Regions from separate parts of the Noviherbaspirillum sp. FW303-A3 genome, predicted to be linked through region 2. Evidence: predicted binding sites of a transcription regulator. Region 2 holds the regulator's gene; each other region holds the start of a gene.
What was found. Region 2 encodes LexA, which represses DNA repair genes until DNA is damaged. Its sites were predicted from a motif close to ACTGTATNNNNATACAGT; they were not measured.

Region 1 (2,266 bases), 3.1 Mb from region 2:
CAGGAATTTCGCCGCCTCCAGTGAATCGAGCAAGGCCTCGATATCGTCGCCTTCCTGGGCATAGCGTGCCAGCTTGCGTCCCAGTTCAAGCCGGCTGTGTTCGCGAGCGGATAAATACTTCAGAGCCCGCGCCTTTAGACTCATTTGCAGTTTTGCCATGGTGTTCCAGCAGCGCGGGCTCCCTCACGTGAAGTATTCAGGATGAAAGGAGCTGTTCCCTCTTATTCAGCTTCTGCCACGAGGGGCGGCAGTTCCGGTACGCCCAGGGCTGCGCGGACCTTGTTTTCGATCTCGCGAGCCAGATCCGGATGTTCCTTCAGGTAGTTGCGTGCGTTGTCCTTGCCCTGGCCGATACGCTCGCCGTTGTAGCTGTACCATGCACCGGACTTTTCAACGATCTTGGCTTCGGAACCCAGGTCGAGGATTTCGCCTTCGCGCGAGGTGCCCTCCCCGTACAGGATATCGAAATGCGCTTCTTTGAAAGGCGGTGCCACCTTGTTCTTCACGACCTTGACCTTGGTTTCATTGCCGATCACCTCATCGCCGGACTTGATGGAACCGGTGCGGCGAATGTCCAAGCGGACGGATGCGTAGAACTTCAGTGCATTGCCGCCCGTCGTCGTTTCCGGGTTGCCGAACATGACGCCGATCTTCATGCGGATCTGGTTGATGAAGATGACCAGGGTGTTGGTGCGGTTGATGCTGCCGGTCAATTTGCGCAGTGCCTGCGACATGAGACGGGCCTGGAGGCCGGGGAGCGAATCACCCATGTCGCCTTCGATTTCAGCCTTCGGAGTCAGTGCTGCAACCGAGTCGACCACGACCAGGTCGACGCTGCCGGAGCGTACGAGCGCATCGCAGATTTCGAGCGCCTGCTCGCCGGTGTCAGGTTGCGAAATCAGCAATTCCTGCAGGTTGACACCCAACTTCTGCGCATACACGACGTCGAGCGCATGTTCCGCGTCGATGAAGGCGCAGGTACCACCCAGTTTTTGCATTTCTGCAATAGCTTGCAGGGTCAGCGTGGTCTTGCCGGACGATTCCGGACCGTAAATTTCCACAACGCGGCCGCGCGGCAGTCCGCCAACGCCCAATGCGATATCCAGGCCGAGCGAGCCGGTCGAGACAACCTGCACCTCTTCCGCCACGGCGCCGTCCGCCATGCGCATCACGGAACCCTTGCCGAACTGCTTCTCGATTTGCGCCAACGCGGCAGCCAGTGCCTTTGCCTTTTCCGGGTTTTGCGCAGCTTTCTTGTCGTCCATAACTGTATTCTTTCGACGGTTGGGTATTAACTAGTTCGCCACCCTTTGGCTGGCGAGCCACGATTAACGTCACAGGCCATACTGTATAAAAAAACAGTGGCGTGCGCAAGCGGGAATTTTAAATATCGGGAAAACTTGATTAGGATGAGGGGAGAAGCGGGTTTTTGAAGTCGGTACTTGCTTTGCCTTGCCGCTATTAATGAAAAGCAATAGACTACTTTCCATCTGATTGCAGAGTGCCAACCATGCGTATTTTGCTCGCTGAAGACGACAGTGTACTAGCCGATGGACTGACGCGCTCGCTGCGCCAGTCCGGGTATGCCACGGACTGCGTCAAGAACGGCCTGGAGGCGGACTCCGCACTGTCGACGCAGGATTTCGACCTGCTGATCCTCGACCTCGGCCTGCCGAAAATGCCCGGCCTGGAAGTGCTGCGCCGCCTGCGTGCGCGCAATTCGCGCCTGCCGGTGCTGATCCTGACCGCCGGCGACTCCATCGAACAACGGGTCAAGGGGCTGGACCTGGGCGCCGACGACTTCATGGCCAAGCCGTTTGCGCTGTCCGAGCTGGAAGCGCGCGTGCGCGCCCTGACCCGGCGCGGCGCCGGCGGCGGACCGACCGTCATCAAGCACGGCCCGCTGTCCTACGACCAGGTGGGGCGTATCGCCTACATGAACGACCAGATGCTCGATCTTTCGGCGCGCGAGCTGGGCTTGCTGGAAGTCCTCCTGCAGCGGACCGGACGCCTGGTATCGAAGGAGCAGCTGGTTGACCACTTGTGCGAATGGGGCGAGGAAGTCAGCAACAACGCCATCGAGGTGTATGTCCACCGCCTGCGCAAGAAGATCGAGGTGGGCGGCGTGCGCATCGCCACCGTGCGCGGCCTGGGTTACTGTCTCGAAAAATTCTCCGAGCCCGCCCCGGGCACACAGAGCACACAGACTGCCGGCTGACATTCCTCCATGAGCGACGCCCACCGTCCGGATGCGGGCGTTTCCGCC
Region 2 (2,266 bases):
AGCTGGTTCACACTCCTCGGCTGCCGCAATTACGCAGCGGACGCCTCTGCACGTTGGGACTTGGCAGCGTCTTCCTTCTGAACAGCCTTCATCATCGGCGACGGGGCGGTTTCGGCCTTCTTCATCTTGACGGTGAGGTGGCGCAGGACGGCGTCGTTGAACTTGAAGCCGGTTTCGAGTTCAGCCAGGGTTTCGTTGTCGCACTCGATGTTCATGCAAACATAGTGTGCCTTGGCCAGCTTCTGGATCATGTATGCCAGTTGGCGGCGGCCCCAGTCTTCGACACGGTGGACCTTGCCGTTGCGGGCGGTAACGATGCCCTTGTAGCGTTCGATCATCGCGGGCACTTGCTCGCTCTGATCCGGATGGACGATAAATACGATTTCGTAATGACGCATGAATTCTCCTTTTGGACGGATTGAAAAATCGCCCACCCCGGCGTCAAGACGGGTGTGGGAAGAGGAAAGCCCGCAATAATAACCTGTTCAGCAAGAAAACTCAATGCTTTCAAGCCCTTAAGGCGCGCAGACCGGGAATCGGACAATTTCGGCGCAAAAGCGGCCAAATAAAGCACAAATGCGCTTGCATTCACACAAATCCTGTATAAAAATACAGTCTGTTTATACACACAGCACTGGATAACCCCAGTGAATCGCCATGATCAAGCTGACCGCCCGCCAGGAACAGATCCTGAACCTGATCAGGGAAGCCATTGAGAACACCGGATTTCCTCCCACCCGGGCTGAAATTGCTGCCGAGCTTGGATTCCGTTCAGCGAACGCTGCAGAAGAACATTTGCAGGCACTCGCCCGAAAGGGCGCGATTGAAATTTCTCCCGGCACCTCACGCGGCATCCGTCTTCGCGACATGGGTAACGACAGCACTGGCGTGGCCCGCCAAATGGCCTTGCCGCACCCCAGCCTGATGCAACTGAGTCTGCCCCTCGTTGGACGAGTGGCCGCGGGCTCGCCGATCCTCGCGCAGGAACATATTGAAACGACGTACAGCGTCGACCCTTCGCTGTTTTCCGCAAAGCCGGACTACTTGTTGAAAGTACGGGGGCTGTCGATGCGGGATGTCGGCATTCTCGACGGCGACCTGCTGGCCGTGAAGAAAACCGACTCAGCCAAGAACGGGCAGATCGTTGTTGCCCGCCTTGGCGATGACGTGACGGTCAAGCGCTACCGCAAGACTGGCAGCGTCATCGAACTCCTCCCCGAAAACCCGGATTTCGAACCGATTGTCGTGGATGGACGGGAAGACAATTTCGCTCTTGAGGGGCTCGCGGTAGGCCTCTTGCGCGCATGGGGCTGAAATAGCGGAGTAGCGCAAACGTCCGCGGCACAGTCCTGAAAAAGGGATTCCGACGCGGACGAGGCTTCACGTCCGTCCGAGTTTTTTCATGATTTGCCGAGCAATGCCCCGCAGGATGTTCACTTCCTCGGTTTCCAGCTGGGTCCGGGAAAAAAGACGCTTCAGGCGAGGCATCAATTTTTTCGGGTTTGCCGGATCAAGAAATTCGACCGCAACGAGTGCCTGTTCGAGGTGCGCATACATGCCCTCAATCTGGTCCAGGCTCGCGGCCACGCCCTGGAAACCGACCGGGGAAGCAGGTACCGCCTCACCAGCTGCAGCCATCCGTGCCTCGTAAGCGAGAAGCTGTACCGCCTGGGCCAGATTCAACGACGAGTATTCGGGGTTCGCCGGGATATTGATCAGCACGTTGCACTTTTCAATGATCTCGTTCGGCAAACCATAGCGCTCGCTCCCGAATACCAGCGCGGCATTCAGGCTGTCGTCCCCCCTCAATTGCCCTGCCAGTGATCGCGGCGTCGTGATCGGCGGAGAAAACTCCCTCAACCTGGCACTGAGCGCCGCAGCAAAGTTGCAGCCGTCCAGCGCCTCTTCGATCGTCGCGACGACTCGCGCGGATTGCAGGACATCCAGCGCACCACTGGCGAATGCGATTGCCTCCTCATGTGCTGTCGCTTCCGGAAACCGGGGGTTAACCAGCACAAGTTGCGAAAATCCCATCGTTTTCATTGCCCGCGCGGCGGCGCCAATGTTACCGGGATGGCTGGTGCCGACCAGGACAAAGCGCAATCGGCTGAAAAGAGAATTACTGGTTTGGGGCTGGTTCATTTAAAATAGCGGCATTGCGCGGGAACCGGCGTATCGCCGATTGTTGCCGCATCGCTCATTAATCTTATTTCATGTGGTTCCGCGCGGTATGCGACGGTACCGCAATTTTAACGGAACCCCTATG
Region 3 (2,266 bases), on a different contig from region 2:
GGCAAGGTGAGGCTCAAAGCCGAGAGCAGCGATGCCCTCCCGCAGCGCCGCCATGATCGCGCCGGCGCCGCCGAATAGCGTGAGGCTGGCCGTGACATCCAGAAGCAGCCCGAATGGCCGGATCGAGACTTGCGGGGTGAAATGCAGCGCCCAAAGCGCCGCTTCGAGGACCGCCTTCCCCTCGGCATCCGGGTCCCGTTGAATCAGTACGACATTGCTGGCCAGCGCGTGCGCGCCGTTTTCCGTCATGCCCACGGCGATCCCGGCCGCGCTGGCGCACTCGCTGGCCCAGCGTACCCGTTTGCCTTCCACGACTGCCAGCGGCACTTCCTTGCGCAGCGAGGCCTGCAATGCGTCAGGCCAGCGACGGTACGCGAGGTCGAGTGGCAGGTTCGGCAGGAAGACGGAAATCCAAAGCATGATCGGCGGTGACGGGTACGGCGGCGCTGCGTTGTGCGCGCTTCAGCGCACGGGTGAGCGATTGGGGGAAAAAGGGAGGCAGAACAACGGGCCGGGAAGCTGCCGGACCGCGCCGCTTGAACACGTCAACCGCAAGTTGGCCGAACGCTCCCGCCTCGCAGAACAAGCGCAGTGGCGCCGGCGAAGGTTCGCTTCGCGCGCGCGCCGAACGGAAAATGAAGGTCAGGCCGTCACACCCACTCGCCGCAACCTGGAGGCGTCGCAGCTGCTCTGCCTTGACCTGCGGCTGCCACGCGAGCAGCGCACCGACCGACGTCTTGAGCACTTGCTCGGCCGCCCAGAGCCGGTCGGCGGGTTTGTCTGCCCGGACCACGAGGATGCGCGCGACGTCGATCCCGTACTGCTCAAACGCGGGTGCAATCAGTGCATGCGGAGCACCGAGGATGACGATCGTGCGTCCGCCATCCGAAAGCGCCTTCAGGGCTGGCAGCAGCAGTCGAAACTCACCGCTTCCCGGATGCGCCCAGAGCAGCTCAGTCAGGCCGAACGCCGGCCAACCGCCTGCCGGAAGCTCGGAAGTCAGAGCGTCATAGCCCGTCGGGATGACAGTGGGCGATCCTCGCCCGAGAGAATCGCCGCGCCAGACAGCGTGCGGAAGGGATTGCGTAAGTGCGAGCACTTTCTCGCGCCGCTCCGCCGCAGTGGCAACTGCAGTGGAAGGGAGAATGGACACGTGAGCCTCGTTCGAATACTGTAAATAAATACAGTGTTAACGTAAACGAAGGTGTCTCGAAAGTAAACTTGAATCTGGGAAATTATGAAGTGCTCACTCGTACTCGACTGGCGAGAACACAGGCGCGAGGGGTAAACTTGGCAGCTTGGAAATTTGTAAAAAAGCGTGAGGCTGTTGTCGGATGCTGACGCCCATATCTGATTCAACGATGGCGGTCCGCATCAGTACGCTTTGAGAATTCATCCAGCGTTCCGCTCGACTTATTCAAGGAATACCATGGGCACTCGCATCCATTGCCACTTCGATATTGATTACCTTCTCTCCCGCACCGATGAGCAACTCGGGACGATGCTGCAGGGCGGCACACCAATCGAAATGCGTGCTGCCCTCGTCATCATGAAGGCGCAAGGAAAGGTCGGACTCGTGGTCGGGGAATGCGATAACGTCGGCACCGACGGCACCTGCGCCGGACACGCCTCATAAATTCCTTTCCCGCGCGCCGTTTGCTCTAAGTTAGAGCGGGTTCACCGAACCCGGCTTCAAGATCAGGTTCATGAAGTGGTGCACCGTCAACTCAACCTTCTTCTTCGGGCGCTTCACCACCTTAAATTGTCCTTCCTGCACTTCGACTAGCAAGCCGCATTCCGCTGGCACTTCGCTTGCCTCGATCATTCCAGCCGGCGCCGCGTAGTACACGGTTTCCGCAATCTGCGAATAGCCAGCCCGTTTTTCCGGACTCGCGACATCAGCCAAAAAGTCAGCACGGCTTACCTTAACTTCATGAACGCAGGGATTGATGCGGGCTTCGTCATAGACCGCGGCCAGAGAGAACACATCTGGCCGGATGGCCTGACGGCCACCTTCAGCACGCGGAACAAGCAGCTCAATGTTCTCCCACGTGATACGACCTTGCTCCCGCAACCATGCCGCCAACCGCCCAGCCAGATCATGATGGGGTTTCCTGCGCGCTTTTTCACGCTCCAGTTCCAATTGAAGCGCTTTGATGCCGGCATCCGTAATAGACAAGTTGAGAACGCCTGGCGTGTCCCGCACTTGTAGCAATCCCGCTGCCGTCAGATCCAGCACGACTCCGTCGCCGGCGCTGGATAACCC

Region 1: a site for LexA is predicted at 1,346-1,363, ahead of recA (recombinase RecA). Genes of this name have one in related genera too.
Region 3: a site for LexA is predicted at 1,171-1,188, ahead of imuA (translesion DNA synthesis-associated protein ImuA). Genes of this name have one in related genera too.

The regions. Positions count from the first base shown of each region.
Region 1 is NZ_JBYTAZ010000001.1:3,935,047-3,937,312, reverse strand. It holds gene recX (recombination regulator RecX) at 1-159, opposite strand, end outside; gene recA (recombinase RecA) at 222-1,265, opposite strand; gene AC3WOY_RS18915 (response regulator) at 1,511-2,218, shown strand; gene AC3WOY_RS18910 (sensor histidine kinase) at 2,228-2,266, shown strand, end outside.
Region 2 is NZ_JBYTAZ010000001.1:864,438-866,703, forward strand. It holds gene priB (primosomal replication protein N) at 1-11, opposite strand, end outside; gene rpsF (30S ribosomal protein S6) at 30-398, opposite strand; gene lexA (transcriptional repressor LexA) at 658-1,314, shown strand; gene AC3WOY_RS04250 (RNA methyltransferase) at 1,381-2,142, opposite strand; gene AC3WOY_RS04255 (inositol monophosphatase family protein) at 2,264-2,266, shown strand, end outside.
Region 3 is NZ_JBYTAZ010000002.1:263,981-266,246, reverse strand. It holds gene AC3WOY_RS27525 (Y-family DNA polymerase) at 1-420, opposite strand, end outside; gene imuA (translesion DNA synthesis-associated protein ImuA) at 356-1,153, opposite strand; gene AC3WOY_RS27515 (hypothetical protein) at 1,430-1,636, shown strand; gene AC3WOY_RS27510 (hypothetical protein) at 1,667-2,266, opposite strand, start outside.